Regions from separate parts of the Paenibacillus hexagrammi genome, predicted to be linked through region 2. Evidence: predicted binding sites of a transcription regulator. Region 2 holds the regulator's gene; each other region holds the start of a gene.
The links. Region 2 encodes Rex, which represses fermentation and respiration genes when NADH is low (regulators of the CRP and FNR family bind a similar motif). Its sites were predicted from a motif close to TTGTGAAATATTTCACAA; they were not measured.
Positions count from the first base shown of each region.

Region 1 (6,710 bases), 3.1 Mb from region 2:
TTTTAAGATTCCGTAGATTTTCTCCTACAGCTGTTCCAGATCGGGGCTTCGAAGTACTTCTAGCCTTGTCTATTCCTAACCTTCGGAAGCTTCGTTAGCTGCCCTCTCCCCCACCAGCACAACATCGCCATCTAGCCGCAAAGGATACACGCTCACTCGTCCGGTGTCCGGCAGTTGAACCTCTCCGGTCAGCAGGCTGATTTTGCAATCGCGAAGCGGACAGTAGACGTACTCGCCGCTGACGAGTCCTTCCGCTAAAGGACCGCCTTTCTTATGGCCGGTCCGATTCTCCAAAGCGTACAGCGTACGTTCCGCTACCCGAAAAACCGCAATCTCGGGACCGCCCTCGATGTGGACGACTTTGCCCAGATGCAGAGGGAAATCCTCCACATTACCCACAGAATGGTAGCTCACCTGATTCTCTATTTTCACAATCTCCATACCGTTTCCCCCTTACTTCACTTGAAGTGTTTCATATAGCTGATGCTGCAGACCTTCCTGCTCGACGACTTCCTTCCATGGGTCATGCAGCCCTTGCAGCGCCTGCTCGATCCGTTCAACAAGCTCTTTCCGGCGCTCGAGATTGTCCACGATTTCCTGGATAATCGCTTGCAAGCCGATCCGCTCAATCCAATCTGAGGTGCGCTCGCCGTATTTCCCGGTTTCCCGGTAAAATTGGATAAACGCGCCCGCCAGCTCGATCAGCTCTTCGTCTGTCTTCACTTTGCACAGCAGGTCTGCCGCTCGCAGCTTCACGCCGCCGTTACCGCCAACATAGATCTCCCAGCCGCCATCGTTGCCGATGATGCCAAAGTCCTTGATCTCCGCCTCAGCACAGTTGCGCGGGCAGCCGTTCACCGCCATTTTGAATTTGGCGGGCATCCAGAGACGTTCGAATTTCTTCTCCAGCAGGATTCCCATGCTGATCGAATCTTGTGTACCGAATCGGCAAAATGTCGAGCCGACGCAGGTTTTCACCGTACGGATCGCCTTGGCGTAAGCATAGCCTGAAGGCATGCCCAGCTCCTCCCAGACGTGGGGGAGATCCTCTTTTTTCACACCTAATAGATCTAGTCGCTGTCCGCCCGTCACCTTGACCATCTTCACCTCATACTTGTCGGCGACATCAGCGATCTTACGCAGCTGTTCAGGTGTCGTAACACCGCCGTACATACGAGGAACAACTGAATATGTGCCGTCCTTCTGGATGTTGGCATGCAGCCTCTCGTTCACAAACCGTGAGTCCTTCTCATCCTCGAATACTTCCGGCCAGACCATGCCGATGTAATAATTGATCGCAGGGCGGCACTTCGTACAACCCTCCGGATTGTGCCACTCCAGCACGTTCATGACTTCCCGCACATGCGTCAACCGCTTATCCCGAATGGCCGCGATGACATCCTCCCGGCTGTGGGTCGTACATCCGCAAAGCGTCTCTACTGCGTTCTTGCTGCCTTCGTACCGATCCCCAAGCGTGAGAGCAAGAATTTGCTCCACCATCGGCTTACAGCCTCCGCATGAACGGCTTGCTCCCGTGCAGGCCTTGATTTCGTCCACCGTGCTAAGCCCCTGATCAGTGATGGCTTGAACGATCATGCCTTTGGTTACACCGTTACATCCGCACACAATTTCGTCAGCAGGCATCGCGGTGACAAAAGCCAGCGGATCGGCTCCCTCAATATGTGCGGAACCTGTAAGCTGCTCATGAATCTCGCGGGTCATCGCCTCTTCCGCCTTGACCCATTTAAACAGCTGTGCGGAATCGTGAACGTCACCGAACAAAACACAGCCGACAATGCGATTGTCGCGGAGCAGAACCTTCTTGTACGTTTTGCTCCAATTGTCTTGTGTGCGAATCACGTCAAGACCGGGCGCATCCTGGAACTCACCTGCGGAAAAGACATCAACGCCGGATATTTTCAGCTTGGTCGAGACAACCGAGCCTTGGTACGGCTCCGTAGGCACACCGCACAGATGCTTCGCAAGTACGCTGCCCTGCTCGAACAGCGGCGCAACCAAACCATAGCTCACACCGCGATGCTGGTTGCACTCGCCTACCGCATACACATGCGTATCACTCGTTTGCATGTAATCGTTCACGATGATCCCTCTGGCCGTCTCCAAGCCGCATTCACGCGCGAGCGCAGTATCGGGCACAATACCGGCCGCCATCACAAGAAAATCCGTTTCCAGCTCGGTGCCGTCTTCAAAACGTAAGCTCTTAACTCGTTCATCGCCGCTAATTTCGACCGTCTTCTTATTCATCAGAAAACGCAAGCCCTGGCCTTCCAGCTCAGCTCTCAGCATGGTGGAAGCCGTCGTGTCCAGCTGCCGCTCCATCAGATCGGAGAACAGGTGCACGACCGTCACTTCCATCCCTAGCTTCAGAAGTCCCTTTGCCGCCTCGAGTCCCAGCAGCCCGCCACCAATTACCGCTGCCTTCCTGCAGGTGCTTGCCGCTGCCTTCATCCGTTCACAGTCCTGCACATCTCGAAATCCGACAATACCTTCTTTATCTATGCCTGGTATAGGCAGCATGAACGGCTTGGAGCCTGTTGCGATAAGTAATCGATCATAGCTGACGGTAGTTCCGTCACTCATGTGAACAAACTTCGAAGCTAAGTCGATCCTCTCAGCTGCAATACCTGCGCACAAGGTAACACCATTACGCTCATACCAGGAATAATCGTTCAAAATCATTTCATCAAACGTCTTGCTTCCTTCCAATAAGTAAGACAACTGAATCCGATTATAGTTAGGGTGCGGCTCCTTGCCGATCACCGTTATTTCATACTTATCCGGGTCCAGCTTCATGATCTGTTCAATGGTGTTCATGCCGGCCACACCGTTACCGATCAGCACCAGCTTTTCTCTATTTGTCATCTCCATACCCATCTTTATTGTCCTCCTCGTAAAGCGAACTGAAAGAGCTTATAGTCCTATCATATAGCGAGCAGAAGAATACCGAAGTGAGAAACATCACACTGATTGTTGTCAAATATGAAGAAAAGAAAAGACAGCCTCGCCCATTCACGGGAAGACTGTCTGTACGTTCATCGGCTGTTTCTACGCTGTTGTGATTAAGCCGTAGGTGCCGTCGCTGCGGCGGTATACCAGCTCCGTCTTATTGGAATCACTGTTGAAAAACAAATGAAAATTGTGATCAAGCAGGTTCATTTGAAGAATGGCTTCCTCAATGTCCTCCGGCTTGTGAGGAATGGTTTTGATTCGGGCTACCTCAAACTTGGGTTCGTTCGTTTCCTGATCATCGCTGAAGAACTCCGCTTCTTCTAGTACGCCGGAATGACGGAGTTTGTGCTTGATCTTATCCTTCAGCTTGCGCGCCTGTCTTTCCAGCTTATCTGCAACCACATCGATAGAAGCATACATATCGCTTCGTTTTTCTTCTGCCCGCAGCACAACTCCGCTGCCAACGACTGTCGCCTCCACGACGTGAAGCTGTTTATGGCCTTGAAGAGAAAGCGTAACATGCAGCTCGCAGGTATCTTCGAACCACGTATCGAGACGTCCCAGCTTGCGTTCCACGTATTCGTGAAGAGCAGAAGTGACGGTAAGATGTTTTCCATGAACGATTACTTGCATAACCTCATCCCCTATGAGAAAAATAATTCAAGATCCGTTAATACTTGCTCCGTTAGAGGAAGAATCATTTGTTCTTCCATCGTAATATGGTCATTCAGGATCAAGCAGGCCTGCACCAGATGGGAAGCCGCTTCGCCCAGACGTTTTTTTACAATTAAAGGTGACAGCTCGATAACGGCCTCATGAAAGGATTGAATGAACGAAACGCCTAGCTGATGGTCTTTCTCGAGCACCCAGAAGGAAGGCAGGATAGACGGTGCCGATTCCCGGCGGAAATAATTCATAAGGAAAGGAAATAGCTCCCGGTCCTCCCACTGAGCATGACGCTCCAGTTCGTCCATTAACTGAGCCGTCAGTCCTCTCAGCTGCCCTAGTAGCTGCAGTCCTTTCACTCCGTCATCAAGCATCATCACTTCCTTGGCGCTGGCTTCCAATAATCTCAATTGCTGGCGCAATTGCTGGTGCTCTTCCTTCAGGCGATCGGTTGCTAAAGATAGCACATCCGGGTTGGATGATGCGAGGCCCATGCAGTAGCTTTCAGCATGTACTTCCATGTCGCTTCCCTCCCAAGTTCTTCACTCTTCAAGCTTGATGTCTTCAGTATAGCTCTGTAAAAGGAATGCCGCTGTGCGATACATCACACCAATTGCTTTCAACTGCGCCATTTTTGAGTTGTATGCGTCCAAACAACCCTCAATCTTTAAATGTCAGTATTGTGAAATTTATCACATGAAGAACCGTAGGAAAAGAGTATGATGAAATCAAGAAGGAGAGGAGAGATGATTATGACGATCCCGGCTAAGATTGCAACCAAGAATCTGGAGGATTTACTACGTGATGAATATTGCTGTGAATATGGGCAGGTATTCGCGGAACGCGCAGGCGGGTTGACGATTCTTAATGAGGATGCCACGGCTGAGAAGCAGGAGCCTGTAGGAGAAGAACATTCGAAAGCGGAGCACATTGAATATTTGCACCGCATTGGACTTCAGGAGGAATACCTGCTGTGACACGTTCCTGTCTAGCTGTTTATGAGTAGTGCCGGTGATTGCGCCGGCACTATTTGTTGTTCGCACAAAGCTGCATGTTGGCAGCGTGTTCATTCGTACCCCCTGCCGAGTGGATTAGGACTTCCCGATTGCTGGCATAACCCCTCACGCCAGACGGTTTGTTGTCTCGGGTGTTCGTCCCCCTTCTCTTCAACTGGATAAAAGCGAGCGTACATTAACCCCCTGACAGGACAAAAGCCTTCAATAGAAAGACAAGTATCCGCCCAAGTAGCGACCGGGCGGTATGAATTTCAAATTATTTAGCTTTGAGGTTCTTACCATTTTAGCAGGGCGCTTCAGGGTGTTATAAAATTTCACGGAATTTTACGGGTTTTCACGGTCTTTCAATGACATCTAACAGCGTTTCTCAACGATATACCGTTTTACACCATTTCACACTGTTTCATGCTCATTCTGCGCTGCCTGTATGCCCTGATCAATGATCATCCGCGCTCTGGCCACGTCCCGTTCCGTCGGCTCCGGGCATTGATCCAGCGGATACTCCTTGCCCATCTGCTGCCACTTGTAGACGCCCATGCGGTGATAAGGCAGCAGCTCCAACTTCTCTATATTGCTAAGTGAGCCAATGAATTTCCCCAGCTCGGATAAATCCTGATAGCTGTCCGTCCAGCCCGGCACAAGCACATGCCGGATCCACACAGGCTTGCCGATCTCGCTCAGATGCTCCGCGAAGCGCTTGATCCGGTCGTTCGGCTGCGCGGTAAGCTCAATATGCCGCTGCGGATTCAGCTGCTTCAAGTCGAGCAGCACCAGATCGGTGACCTCCAGCAGCTCACGCGCATGGCTTGGCTCGCAGAAGCCATTGGAGTCCAGCACCGTGTGCAGCCCCCAACGCCGTTTGCACTCGGCAAACAGGCGGGCCAGGAACGGAGCCTGCAGTGTAGGCTCCCCTCCCGTTACCGTAATGCCCCCGCCCGAACGGCGGTAATATTCAAGAAACGGCTCGATTTCACTCAGTATTTCCTCTACATCCATTTGTCTGCCTGCATTCATCTCCCAGGAATCGGGATTATGGCAATACTTGCACTGCAGCATGCACCCTTGCATGAAGAGGACAAAACGGATGCCCGGACCGTCAACGGTGCCAAAGGTGTCGAAGGAATGTATGCGTCCTTTCATCGGTCTGCCCCCTCTCTAACGTGATATCCGAGTGACTTATCTGAGTGCTGCCACTTTGATATCACGTTGAATGTTGATTCTATCTATATAGAAGCTTTCTAACTTACATCGTTCCGTGGAACGTACGGTGAATGACATCCAGCTGCTGTTCGCGAGTCAGCTTGATAAAGTTAACAGCATAGCCCGAGACGCGAATGGTAAGCTGCGGGTACTGCTCCGGATGCTCCATCGCATCCAGCAGTTGAGCCCGATCAAACACGTTGATATTAAGGTGATGGCCTTGATTAGCCATATAGCTGTCCAGCATGGCCACGAGATTGGTGATACGCGCTTCCTCTTCCCGTCCAAGCGCCTTCGGCACGATCGAGAACGTGTTCGAAATCCCGTCCAGACAATGCTCGTAAGGGATTTTAGCCACGGATGCTAGCGAAGCTAACGCTCCTTTGCGGTCGCGGCCATGCATCGGGTTCGCTCCCGGCGCGAACGGCTCTCCGGCTTTACGTCCGTCAGGTGTGCTGCCTGTCTTCTTCCCGTACACGACGTTCGAGGTAATGGTCAGCACCGACATGGTTGGTGTCGCATTCCGATACGTCTTATGCTTGCGGATCTTGTTCATGAACGTTTCGGTTAATTGAACGGCGATCGCATCCACGCGCTCGTCATTATTGCCATACTGCGGGTACTCGCCTTCAATTTCAAAATCTACGGCAATCCCCTTCTCATTGCGGATCGGACGAACCTTCGCGTACTTGATCGCACTGAGCGAATCCGCCACAACCGATAGACCGGCAATACCGGTAGCCATCGTACGGAGAATTTCACGATCGTGCAGCGCCATTTCCAGACGTTCGTAGCAGTACTTGTCGTGCATGTAGTGGATGACGTTCAGCGTGTTGACGTAGAGCTTCGCCAGCCACT
Region 1 is NZ_CP090978.1:147,935-154,644, reverse strand. Features, by position in the region: gene L0M14_RS00700 (nitrite reductase (NAD(P)H) small subunit) at 76-441, opposite strand; gene nirB (nitrite reductase large subunit NirB) at 454-2,895, opposite strand; gene hpf (ribosome hibernation-promoting factor, HPF/YfiA family) at 3,067-3,603, opposite strand; gene L0M14_RS00685 (hemerythrin domain-containing protein) at 3,615-4,157, opposite strand; gene L0M14_RS00680 (hypothetical protein) at 4,383-4,613, shown strand; gene pflA (pyruvate formate-lyase-activating protein) at 5,046-5,792, opposite strand; partial or broken gene pflB (formate C-acetyltransferase) at 5,896-6,710, opposite strand, start outside.
Region 1: the regulator Rex is predicted to act here: its motif matches at 4,317-4,334, upstream of L0M14_RS00685 (hemerythrin domain-containing protein).

Region 2 (6,710 bases):
TCCAATATCGAGAGAAGGGTGCCCCACTTAACATCTTGTGTAGTAAACTTGGCTTCCATTGGCCACATCTTCTGTTCTAACCAGATTTGAAGCGCCATATCGTCCCCATAGCCTCTGAGCAAAGACATCGCTGCATGACCGTGTGTGTTAACAAGACCCGGCATATACAGTTTATTCGTACCGTCTATGTATTCATCGAAGATTTCGCTTTCAGCAGGACTACCTTCATGAATGGAAGTGATGCGGTTACCTTCTATAACCATATATCCTCGAATGACTGGATTGCTAGTATCGGATGTGATAAAAATCCCATTCTTTATACACGTTTTTTTCATAGTAAAATATCCTTTCTTCGCGCATTCTAAAGCAAACAACGCTTTTTCCACTGTACATCTTCATTCCCTGAAAATCAAGAAAGGAATAAATGTGCAACATATTGGATTTACCATTGCTTTCCGCACAAAATTTATGATATTTTTAATCTCGTGAGTTTTCAACAAATTGGTCTATTTTACTAGAAAAATCGATCAATATGATGTACATATAGAAAAATATAGGAGGATCTTATGACATTATTCTCGAAAAAGAGCGATGTGGACTTTCTTCAGCTGTTAATTCAATCAGCGGAGAACGCGCTTCAAACGGCTCAAATGTTCCGCACGGCCATGATGGGGGACAAGCCCCCGACAGATTTCGTGAAAGCGATCCATGACTTGGAGCATCAAGGTGATTCCATTACGCATGAGATCTTCAAAGGCTTAAACAAAGTTTTCATTACACCTCTAGATCGGGAAGACATTATGGAGTTAGCCTCCAAAGTAGACGATGTCACGGACGGTATCGAAGCTACGATCGCTCGGTTTGACTATTTAAATTTGACTTATACAGATCAGTTCATGCGCGACTTTTCAGCTGTCATTGTTGACTCATGTCAGCATATGCTGGATGCATTTAAGCTTTTGGCAAGGAAAAAATATATGCAGATTTCGGAGCATACGGTTGCCATCAACAGCTTGGAAAATGACGGGGATCGTCTCATGAGAGAAGGCATCCGTCAAATTTTCTTAGCTAAAAAAGATATCTATGAAGACTTCAAGCTGAAGGAAGTTTATGAACGTTTGGAAGAAACTACAGATGCCTGTGAAGATGTCGCCAACATTCTGGAAAGTGTCGTTCTTCGTTATTCTTGAGGATCGGCGCTAGGAGGATAACATGATAACCTATCTCATCATCATTGTGGCGCTCGCACTGCTATTTGATTTTATCAATGGCTTTCATGATACGGCAAACGCGATCGCTACATCTATCTCGACTCGGGCTCTCAGCCCCAGAGTCGCTGTCATCATGGCAGCCTCTCTGAACTTTCTAGGTGCGGTTGTCTCCTCGGAGGTTGCCAAGACGGTAGGGGGTAAAATTGCCAACCCCGCCACGATTGATCATGGCATCGAGATTGTCATCGCCGCCCTGTTGGCTGCGATTATTTGGAACCTATTAACCTGGTACTTCGGCATTCCATCTTCTTCGTCCCATACTTTAATTGGCGCACTAGCAGGTGCGGTCATCGCTGGTGCCGGCTATCATTCCGTGAATTGGAGCGGTTTCACCGAAATTATCATCATTTTGGTGCTGTCACCTATCGTAGCATTCGGCGTCGGCTTGCTAGTCATGTTTTTCTTGAAATATCTGGTTTTATGGACAGGCAATAAATCGAGATCAAAATACAACAGGACTTTTCGTACATTACAAGTTATCACGGCTGCACTTCTTTCTTACTCCCATGGTGGTAACGATGCGCAAAAAGCAATGGGTATTATCGTTTTCGCTCTCGTAGCTGGAAATTTCCAAAGCACATTGGATGTACCCCTGTGGGTAAAACTTGCTGCTGCAATCGCCATGGGTCTTGGAACTTCCATCGGTGGATGGCGAATCATTAAAACAATCAGTCGTAAAATCATTAAAATCGAGCCAATCAACGGCTTCGCTTCCGACCTGACTTCGTCGATTGTCATTCAGGTATCCACGCACTTAGGTATGCCTTTGTCCACAACCCACGTCATTTCTTCCGCAATTATCGGAACAGGAAGTGTGATGAGGTTCCATGAAGTCCAGTGGGCAACTGTCGGTCGTATGGTAATTACTTGGGTTATTACGATTCCGATTAGTATCGCGTTATCGTACATCATCTACTTTTTACTCTTCAAATTGTTTTAACATAAGGAATAACTTTCCTAACATCTGAAAAAAGACCTCCTTCGTCGCCTGAAAAGGCATCGATGGAGGTCTTCATGTTTTATGAGCCTAAGATTCCGATTGCTCGGTAATTAATCCAGGTAGTAGGCCAAGCTCTGCAGCTCTGTTGTAAAATCCGCATGGTGCACGCGAACCTCACCAGGAACTTTAATAATAACAGGGGCAAAATTTAAGATCGCTTCAATGCCAGCCTCTACGAATTGATTCGCTACATTTTGCGCTTCTGCAGCCGGTACCGTGATAATGCCAATTCTAACCCCTAATCGGGCCAACGTTTCTTTCATTTCACTCATGGGCTGCACCGTAAGATTATTAATGGTTTCACCGGTCTTCTGCGGCATCGCGTCAAAAACAGCTACAATCTTCATATCGTTTCTGAGATACGTATTATAATTGCAAAGGGCTCGACCTAAATTGCCAGCTCCGACAAGAGCAACCTGAAGCTGGCGATCCAACTTTAGAATCTGGCGGATTTTTTCGATCAAATAAGCAACATCATAGCCGATGCCCTTTTTGCCGAATTCCCCGAAATACGCCAAATCCTTACGAATTTGAGCTGGATTGAGATCCAATTTGTGTCCCAAATCCTGCGAGGAAACGGTCATAATATTTTTCATCGCGAGTTCATTAAGAAATCGTAAATAAATCGGCAGACGACGAACGACAGCCTCGGAAATTTTTTGCGACTTCATCGCTGCTCCTCCCCCATCCATTCCTTAATTCTTGGAAGCATCTGTTCCGTTGTCATATGTTCGATCTTAGGCCCCGGCAGTGAATATAGGAAATACTTCCCATAATAAGTATCGATAACGCGGGTATCATAAATAATAACAATTCCCTTGTCCGTTGCACGTCTAACCAACCTGCCAAAACCTTGCTTGAAGCGAATCACGGCTTGCGGGACGGATAATTTCATAAAAGGATTTTCATTCCGTTTTTTCAAATTCTCACTTTTCGCTTCAACCAGCGGATGATTGGGCGGCTGAAACGGCAGACGAATGATTGCTAAGCAGCTTAACGCATCTCCCGGTATATCGACGCCTTCCCAGAATGAGCTAGTGCCCAGCAGCACGCAAGAAGGGTCTTCTTGAAACATTCGGGTCAGCTTACTGCGGTTGCCGCTGTCAACTCCTTGACCAAGTACGGTAATGCCATGCGGCTTCAAGCGTTCCTTCATGCCTGCGTGAATCTGTTTAAGCATCCTATTTGAAGTAAAAAGCACCAGCATACGGCCCTTGGTGACCAGGGCAACCTGGCACAGGGAATCAATCAACGCTTGCGTGAATACAGCGTCGCCTGATGGTCCCTTAATCGTCGGAAAGTCTCTGGGAATACAAACCAACGCTTGCTCTCTATAATTAAACGGAGAAGGCAGCTGGACCGTTTTCAGTTTGCCCTCGTTCCCGCCCTCGGGGATCTGGAGACCTAGCTGGTCTGCGGCATATTGAAACGATTTATTTACTGACAAGGTGGCAGATGTAAGAATGATACTGTCTTTATTCTCAAAGAAATGCTCCTGCAGCAAATGGCTAACATCGGTCGGGACACTAATCAGCTGCAGCGATTTGCTCTTGGCATATGTCCCCGCTTCCATCCAATACACGTAGCTCTCGTCCTCCATCTTCATGAAAAAACGCAGAGCGTCCCTATGCTCATAAAGTTCCTTCAAGGTACCGCCGAGATCCGTTACTAAACTCTGAACTTCAAGCACTTCCTGCATCTCTTTCATATCTGCAAGGGTTCGATCTAAAGTCCGAAGTATATCGTTCATACTCAGATGAATGTTGTCTTCAAGCATTTGAAGCTCGTTCCAGTGACTAGGAAGCGAGTCCGGCTTCATTCGCAGCACGTACTGCGAGTTCTCCGACTGAGAGGGATCACTCCTCCTGACCAAGTGCTCGTACAGTTGTTCACTCAGCCGATCCCAATCCTCCTTGATTTGCACAAGCTTGGGATACAAGGTATCAATCGTATCGCACCAAGCAGACGCCTTCTCATGCTCGTCGGAAGCTTTCTGCAGGCGGAATCGAAGCATCGGCAGCTGGCCGCTGCGATTATCTTTGTACAACCACTGCAGGGAATGATACAAAGCCGAAGAGTGCAGCTCGATGCCAAGATGCTTACTCGCCACTTCCTCAAAGTGATGGGCCTCATCAATAACGAGATGCTTATAGCTTGGAAGCAGACGATTCTCCGCTTTCATATCCGTGAATAGCATGGAATGATTCGTAATCACGACATCGGCTTGATTGGCTTCATGTCTGGCTCTATGATAAAAGCATTTCTTAAACCAAGGACACATTCGGTTCAGACAAGAATCCGTGTCACTGGCAACACTATACCAGAACTGTGCACCTTTATTGCCAAAATGAAGCTCTTCCTCGTCGCCATATTTAGTCTCACTCAACCATACGAGCATTTGCGCAGCTGTGATGGAATCGTCCTTGGCATATTCATAATCACGAGCTATGAGCTTATTCTCAAATTTTCTCAAACAAAGATAATGACTACGCCCTTTCAACACGGCTGCTCGAAACGGAACAGGGACAATATCATTCAGAAGCGGCAGATCCCGTTCTCTGAGCTGTTCCTGCAAATTGATGGTGTGGGTGCTGACAATCACCTTTTTATCATGCTTCAGGCCATAGTAAAGGGCAGGGATCAAATATCCGAGCGACTTCCCGGTCCCCGTCCCCGCTTCGATCATCAGATGCTGGTCCGCTTCAAAAGAATGCTCCACTTCCTCAATCATGATGTCCTGCGATTTACGATCCTCAAACCTTTCAAACTTTTGCCGCAAGGCGTTCTTGATTTGCAGTTGAAAGTCAGTAAACGTCGCACCCAGCTTTGCTACACTTCGATCTTCCTCTTCGTCGTCGTCCTCTCCCCAGTCATTCACATTCATCGTGAACTGACGGAAATAGCGATGGGTGTTCATATCGACACTGGTCTCAGATTCTTTAAAAGCGCAGATTTCATCTAGGAACCAACCTGAATCGCTGGCTCCGCTCTCAAAAATTTGACTTAAACGCTGCACGGTAAGCAGCGGCAAACCTAGCAGCCTCTCTAGACAAATGATCCAAATAAGCGCAGTAACCTCAGCGTCGCTGTCCGCTTGATGCGGTCTCTCATGGTCCAACCCGAATAAACCGGCCACCATACTGAGCTGTAGACTGGATATCGAGGGAAAAAGCATGCGAAGAAAATCCATCGTATCCAGGACACGCCCCGAAAAGGGAGGAAAACCGGTTGTTGTCAAACCTCTCTGCAAGAAGGATAAATCAAACTGCACATGATGACCGACTAGCACACAGTCAAACAGCAAAGGAAACATATCGGTCATGACCTGCTCAAGAGCCGGAGCATCCTTCACCATATCATCGGTGATTCCCGTTAACGTTGTAATCGAAGAAGGTATACCGATCCCTGGATTTACCAAGGAAGTATACCTGTCAACGATTTGAAATTGATCTATAATGACGAGCCCAACCTGAATAATCTCATCCGTCGATTGGCTACCAGTCGTTTCAAAATCCAATACTGCAAATTTCATGGCGTAACCTTCAATCCCTTCGTCCTGCACTCTCTCTAGCATACCAAATCTATTCAGGAAAAGGGAATACCCACTTGCTTCCTATCCATGAAATTCATCAGGATGATGGAGGGGCTCAATGAGAGAAGGGTCCGTGTGCAGCGCCTTTTCAAAATATTCGAAAGCCTTTTCCATATTTTGATTCTGCGCTTGAATGCAGCCCATTGCGTTATACGAAATCGCCTTCACCTTGGTATCGGATGTAAGCGGAAGAAGGAATTGAAAGTGCCGATGTGCTTCTTTGAAATCACCTTTGCGCAAGTATCCCATAGCCAAATAAACTCGGGCGAGCAGAAAATCAGGCTTGCGAGCCATTAGAACCTCAAACTCCTGGATCGCCTGGTCATACATGGCCAGCTTATAATACCCTTGTCCCCGCAAAAATTCTTCTGTCTTCTTTCCCGATACATCGGAGGCCTCCAAGTCCATGAGTTCCTGGTGCAGGGTCTGCGTACTGATCGGCGCGCCTCCATAAAACTTTCCCAGCTTTTCCTCGAAAAGCAGCCATGACTCAATAAACTCATCGCTCATCGTCTTTAAAACCTGTAGCTGCTCGTCCAGCTCTGCTCTCTTACCTTCTGCAGCTTCCGGATATTCTTTTTCGATTTCTTCCAGTACCTCATTCATCGTGGAAAATAAATGCTTAAACATTTGCCATCCCACCTTTGCCTCAAAGCTTAACCTCATTCTTTGTCAGTAGCAGCGATTTCATGCATGAGGAAAAAGGGAAAAATCCTCTAGGCTTAGAGGATGGTAGCATGCTCTTCTTCTTTGAGCAGTTGAACGATTTTATTGTTCTCTCCCATAATGGCAATCTTAGGGTGGTGTTTCTTTGCTTCTTCATCTGTCATCATGGCATAGGAAACGA
Region 2 is NZ_CP090978.1:3,222,889-3,229,598, forward strand. Features, by position in the region: gene L0M14_RS14440 (amidohydrolase) at 1-335, opposite strand, end outside; gene L0M14_RS14445 (DUF47 domain-containing protein) at 567-1,190, shown strand; gene L0M14_RS14450 (inorganic phosphate transporter) at 1,213-2,211, shown strand; gene L0M14_RS14455 (redox-sensing transcriptional repressor Rex) at 2,322-2,942, opposite strand; gene dinG (ATP-dependent DNA helicase DinG) at 2,939-5,803, opposite strand; gene L0M14_RS14465 (tetratricopeptide repeat protein) at 5,885-6,493, opposite strand; gene panD (aspartate 1-decarboxylase) at 6,586-6,710, opposite strand, start outside.

Region 3 (6,710 bases), 3.1 Mb from region 2:
GCAGGTGTTTTTGCTTTCGGCTGCTTGCTGTACTTCTGTGATTTGATAATTATAGAACGTCTATCTCTAAGCCCAGTATACGGAGCATGTATCTTTCGCAAGCAACGTGGAGGTGTGATTTATATCACAGTATCCCCATTAGTCCGTGTGACATTCTTCACTTACACGCTCCGTCATTCGTCCTAAATTGGATGTATACGAATCAGAAAAGGAGAAGTGATGACCATGCTTTCAGGAGTTATTTTGGCGGGTGGAGAGAATCGCCGGATGAATGGAGAACTGAAGGCGCTGCTTCCATTTGCCGGTCGACCGTTGATTGTGCGGCAGATGGAGCGGATGAGTGAAGTATGCGATGAACTTATTGTTGTGACGAACGATCCAAGGCCTTATTTGCCTATCGTAGACCGATCCGTCCGGATTATTTCCGATTTTTTCGAAGGTCACGGACCGCTTGGCGGCTTGCATGCCGCATTGTCTTTGGCCAAGTATTCCTCCGTGTGGGCGGTTGGCTGCGACATGCCGTTCATCTCCAGCAAAGCGGCCGAGCTCTTGCTAAACAGGAAGCTGGATGGATTTGAGGCAGCGGTTCCCCTTGTGGCAGGGGAGCTATATCCGCTGCATGGCATCTATGATCGTGCATGCGCTGCCGCGATCGAGCCGCTTCTGCGCCAGGGCGAAAGCAAGCTTTCTGTGCTGCTGAGGCACATGTTTTGGTGTGAGCTGGGGGATCAATTTTTATATGAAAATGGTGTGGATCTCAGCTTTGTGTCCAGCATCAAGACCTTGGCAGATTACGAAGCTATGAAGCTGAAGGCTGTGTAATGTAACGAGTTGTTCAGGATTTGAGTGTGAAGCTGTGAGGAAGATCACAGTGGACGGAGCAGATGATGCCGTACAATGGTCTCAAATAATGGATCAGATTTGCAGGAGGTGACCGGTATGAACAGCCAGAGAAGAGTATCACAAGGGACAGATCGGGAAAACGGGGACAAAGAGCCGGTACTCAGCGGTACGTTTGCAGCGGTGCTGCTGTTGGGGCTATTTTTAGTGGGGAGTTGGGGAGCCGTGTTTATCCTGTTTCTATCCAGGCAATAAGGCAATAAGCAAAGATCAGCTTGAAAGAAGGTGGGGGTTCTATGCATATTCATAAACTTGAAAAAATTTGGCTTACGATCGGCATTACGATGTTATTTGTCTTTTTAGCCATACTTGGCGTATCCGCGTTTGCGATGGGTGTCAAACCGCCTAGTGAGCACCATCACCAACTGGATCCGGCCAAGGTACAGGAGACGGCGCCTTTTGATAACCCGGGACTCCATCAAATTGGTGACAATGAATATGAAGCCGTCATGACGGCGTTCACGTTCGGCTATGCTCCCGACAAGATGGAAATCCCTCTCGGAGCTACGGTGAATTTTACGGTCACAAGTCAGGATGTTGTGCACGGGTTCGCGATTCCCGGAACGAATGTGAACATGATGATTGTCCCCGGTGAGGTTAGCCATGTCACTCATACATTTACAAAGCCAGGTGAGTACTTAATTCTCTGCAATGAATATTGCGGCGGAGCTCACGAATACATGAAAACGACGATTACGGTGAGATAACGTATATTCGAAGAAAGGCAGGGGGTCACAGTGAATTTGGATTTAAACCGAACAAACCATCATCGATTCGATCTGAAGGACGGCAAGCTGGTCGTTGCCCATATCCTTGTCGCATTTATCGCGCTGCTGATTGGTGGCATCGCCGGTCTGCTGCAGACTATGGTCAAGAGCGGAACCGTCAAGCTTCCTTACGGGATCGGATATTACGAGCTGCTGACAGCACATGGCATACTGATGGCGATCGTCTTTACCACATATTTTATTATAGGCTTCCTCTATTCCGGTGTTTCTTATACACTGGGCGGCAAGCTGCTGCCGATTGTCCATCGGATGAGTTGGCTCGGGTTTGCTTTCATGACGGCAGGAACTGTGCTAGGTGTCATCATGGTTCTAACAGGAAAAGCCAGCGTACTGTATACCTTCTACGCTCCTCTGAAGGCTTCGCCCTACTTTTACATCGGATTAGCCTTGTTGGTGGTCGGAAGCTGGATTAGCGGCTGGGGTATCTTCTGGCAGTATAAATATTGGAAGCAAACGCATCAGGGCAAGCTGACTCCTTTATTCGCTTTTATGTCTGTTGTTACTTTTTTGATGTGGCAAATCGCCACCATCGGTGTAGCTGCTGAGGTACTCATTCAATTGATTCCTTGGTCTTTCGGCTGGGTGGAAACCATCAATGTAATGCTGAGCCGCACGCTGTTCTGGTATTTCGGACATCCGCTTGTTTATTTTTGGCTCATGCCTGCGTATATCTGCTGGTATGTCATTATTCCAAAGATCATCGGAGGCAAAATCTACAGCGACGCGCTGGCTAGACTTTCCTTCATTCTGCTGCTGCTGTTCTCGATTCCGGTAGGCTTCCATCATCAATTGATGGAGCCAGGCATCAGCTCGTTTTGGAAGTACTTGCAGGTCGTGTTGACGTTCATGGTTGTGATTCCATCTCTCATGACGGCGTTCTCCCTGTTCGCAACCTTCGAATTGAACGGCCGTGCCAAAGGAGCCAAAGGCTTGTTCGGCTGGGTAAAAGTCATGCCTTGGAAGGACGTGCGCTTCTTCGCTCCTTTCATGGGGATGCTGATCTTTATTCCGGCAGGGGCCGGGGGACTTATCAATGCTAGTAACCAAATGAACGCTGTTGTGCACAATACGCTTTGGGTAACCGGTCACTTTCACTTAACGGTGGCAACCAGTGTGGCGCTTACGTTCTTTGGTATCACCTATTGGCTGCTGCCAGTAGTAACAGGACGCGTTTTGACCCCACGGATGAATAAACTGGGTATCATTCAAACGATCATTTGGTGTGTCGGCATGTTCTTTATGTCCGGTGCGATGCATCTGGTAGGTCTTTTCGGAGCTCCGCGAAGAACGGCATTTACGACGTACGAAGGCAATGCCGATGCGGCTGCCTGGATGCCGTATTATGTGTTCATGGCAATTGGAGGCACGGTTCTCTTCATCGGCGTACTGCTCATGGTATACAACGTGTTCGCGCTGCTTCGCGCCCCGAAAGGCGTGGAGGAATATCCGCTCGGTGAGGCGATGGAATCGGCGGAAGCAACGCCAGCTTATTTGGACCATTGGCGCCTATGGATCAGTTTGTCTGTATTGCTCATTCTAGTGGCGTATACGATTCCGCTGATGGATATGATCACCAGCACGACACCAGGTTCGAAGGGCTTTATCACGTGGTAAAAAGTGAATAAAAAGGCGGCAGAATTCAAGATTTGGAGCTGTCGCCTTCTCTTCCATAATGATTGTGAAAACATTCACAATATGGTCAATAAAATAGGAGTGGGCTGTGATTTTTCTCATAGTTGGAAAGCTGGAATCGGCTTAAGCTAAAAGCATGAACTCGCAGACAAAGACAGCACGGAACCCTATGAAGGAGTGGATGATCAATGGCGATGAAGGAAGCGAAAGTAAACGAACAATTGACGGCTCAAGAAGAGGTCAATCAGTTGGTGGCACGGGCTAGGCAGGCTCAGCAGCAATTTCTGAAATTGGATCAGGAGAAGGTTGACTATATTGTGCAGCAGATGGCGCTGGCCGGCGTGGATCGGCACATGTCTCTTGCTAAGCTGGCTGTAGAAGAAACCGGACGCGGCGTGTACGAGGATAAAATCACGAAGAATCTGTTCGCAACCGAGTACATCTATCACAGTATCAAAAACAATAAAACCGTTGGGGTTATCGAAGAAAATCATTATGAAAATTACCAAATGGTTGCCGAGCCAGTTGGGATTATCGCAGGGGTTACACCGGTAACCAACCCTACTTCCACAACCATGTTCAAGTCACTGATCGCAACGAAAACGCGCAACCCGATCATCTTCGCCTTCCATCCATCCGCCCAGCAATCCAGCGCGGCAGCAGCGGCAACACTGCTTGAAGCGGCCGTGAAAGCCGGGGCGCCTGAGCACTGCATTCAGTGGGTCGTGCATCCATCTGTAGAAGCCACGCAGCTCCTGATGAACCACCCGGATGTGGCGCTGGTGCTCGCGACAGGGGGCTCCTCCATGGTGAAGGCGGCCTATAGCACAGGCAAGCCGGCATTGGGCGTAGGCCCCGGTAACGTGCCTTGCTTCATTGAAAGATCAGCCAACCTGCAGCAGGCCGTGAACGACTTGATCTTGTCCAAAACCTTTGACAACGGCATGATCTGCGCCTCCGAGCAGGCTGTCATTATCGAAGAGGCAGTGTTTGCAGATACACGCAAGCTTATGGCGGACCAAGGCTGCTACTTCTTGAACAAGGAAGAGACAGCGGCTGTCTCCAAGCTCGTCATTAACTCTGACAAATGCGCGGTGAACGCCGTCATTGTCGGTCAATCCGCTGTCAAGATTGCTGAAATGGCTGGCATTACGGTTCCAGCTGGAACGAAGATTCTTGTAGCAGAGCTAGGCGGTGTAGGCGAGGCGTTTCCTTTATCTGCCGAAAAATTAAGCCCTGTACTGGCCTGCTACAAAGTGAAAAATGCGGAGCAGGGCATCGATCGAGCGGTCGAAGTGGTCAAATTCGGCGGCATGGGGCATTCCTCCGTCGTTCATTCCCAGAATGAAGAGGTCATTCGAGCTTTTTCCAACAAGCTGCAAACCGGACGCATTATCGTCAATTCCCCTTCTACACACGGGGCGATTGGGGATATCTACAATACAAACCTGCCGTCTCTGACGCTGGGCTGCGGCTCCTATGGACATAACTCCACGACTTCGAACGTAAGTGCGGTCAACCTGATTAACGTGAAGCGGGTGGCTTACCGGACCGTGAATATGCAGTGGTTTAAAATACCGCCAAAAATCTATTTCGAAAAGGGCGCTACGCAGTACCTGGAGAAAATGCCCGACATTACGCGCGTCATGATTGTCACCGATCCGATGATGGTGAAGCTCGGCTATGTAGAGCGAGTGGAGTACTACCTGCGCAAGCGGAAGCTTCCGGTGTATATTGAAGTGTTCTCCGATGTGGAGCCCGATCCTTCGGTGGACACGGTGGAACGCGGCCGTGCACAAATGGCAGGCTTCCAACCGGACTGCATCATTGCCCTGGGCGGCGGATCCCCTATGGACGCAGCTAAAGCGATGTGGCTGTTCTATGAGTATCCGGATACGAGCTTCGATGCGCTGAAGCAAAAATTTATGGACATCCGCAAACGGGTGTACAAATATCCGCGTCTGGGACGCAAAGCCAAGTTCGTCGCGATTCCGACGACATCAGGCACAGGCTCGGAAGTGACTTCATTCGCCGTCATCACTGACAAACAAAAAGGCAATACCAAGTATCCGCTTGCCGATTACGAGCTGACACCGGCCGTAGCGATCATTGATCCGGATTATGTATACAGCCTGCCAAAAACGGCCGTAGCCGATACCGGTATGGACGTTCTCACACATGCGATTGAGGCTTATGTCTCGGTAATGGCGAATGATTATTCCGACGGCTTGGCGATGAAGGCCATCCAGCTGGTGTTCCAGAATCTTGAGAAGTCGTTCGCGACCGCTGACCCGATTGCTAGAGAGAAGATGCATAACGCTTCGACCATTGCCGGTATGGCTTTCGCCAACGCCTTCCTGGGCATTAACCACAGCTTGGCGCACAAATGGGGCGGCGAATATCATACGGCGCACGGCCGTACGAATGCGATTCTCATGCCGCATGTCATCCGCTACAATGCGCAGAAGCCAACGAAGTTCACTTCGTTCCCGAAATACGATCATTTTGTGGCTGATCAGCGCTATGCTGAGATTGCCCGCATGCTGGGGCTGCCTGCTAGAACAACCGAAGAAGGCGTGAACAGCTTAATCGAAGCGATTCGCAAGCTGAACCGGACACTCGGTATTCCGGAGAAGTTCCAAGATCTAGGCTTTCAAGCCGAACAGTTCGAAACACGCGTCGAATATCTGGCGGACCGGGCTTTCGAGGACCAATGTACAACCGCGAATCCGCGCATGCCGCTTGTTACAGAGCTGGCGGACATCTACCGGAACGCTTTTTACGGTAAGTTTGAGTAAGTTACATTCAGGAGGGTTGCCGTTATGGCCATACAAGAATCAGATGTAAAGATGGGAAGCTGGAGAGGCTTTACCAGCGGAAAATGGGCGAAAAGCGTAGATGTGAAAGATTTTATCGATAAAAATATGACTGTCTATGTTGGGGATCATTCCTTCCTCGCCGGTCCTACGGAAGCGACTACCGAGCTGTGGCGGATGATCAGCGTGCTGACGGCTCAGGAAAGAGCGAACGGAGGTGTACTGGACGTAGATGTGAACACCATTTCTACGATTACAGCACATGCTCCCGGTTACATCGACAAAAATAAAGAGAAGATCGTCGGTTTGCAAACCGACGCCCCGCTGAAGCGCTCCGTTCAGCCCTTCGGGGGATCCGCATGGTTGTTGATGCGTGTGAGGCTTATGGCTATAAGCTTCCGCAAGAAATCGTGCAATTGTTTACGGACATCCGTAAGACGCATAATCAGGGCGTATTTGATGCCTACACTACAGAGATGAAGACCGCGCGTAAAGCGGCCATTATTACCGGCCTGCCGGATGCTTACGGCCGCGGCCGTATTATCGGAGATTACCGGCGCGTCGCTCTCTATGG
Region 3 is NZ_CP090978.1:140,354-147,063, forward strand. Features, by position in the region: gene mobA (molybdenum cofactor guanylyltransferase) at 226-822, shown strand; gene L0M14_RS00650 (cytochrome c oxidase subunit 2A) at 940-1,095, shown strand; gene L0M14_RS00655 (cytochrome c oxidase subunit II) at 1,137-1,607, shown strand; gene L0M14_RS00660 (cbb3-type cytochrome c oxidase subunit I) at 1,644-3,302, shown strand; gene adhE (bifunctional acetaldehyde-CoA/alcohol dehydrogenase) at 3,509-6,118, shown strand; partial or broken gene pflB (formate C-acetyltransferase) at 6,143-6,710, shown strand, end outside.
Region 3: the regulator Rex is predicted to act here: its motif matches at 3,365-3,382, upstream of adhE (bifunctional acetaldehyde-CoA/alcohol dehydrogenase).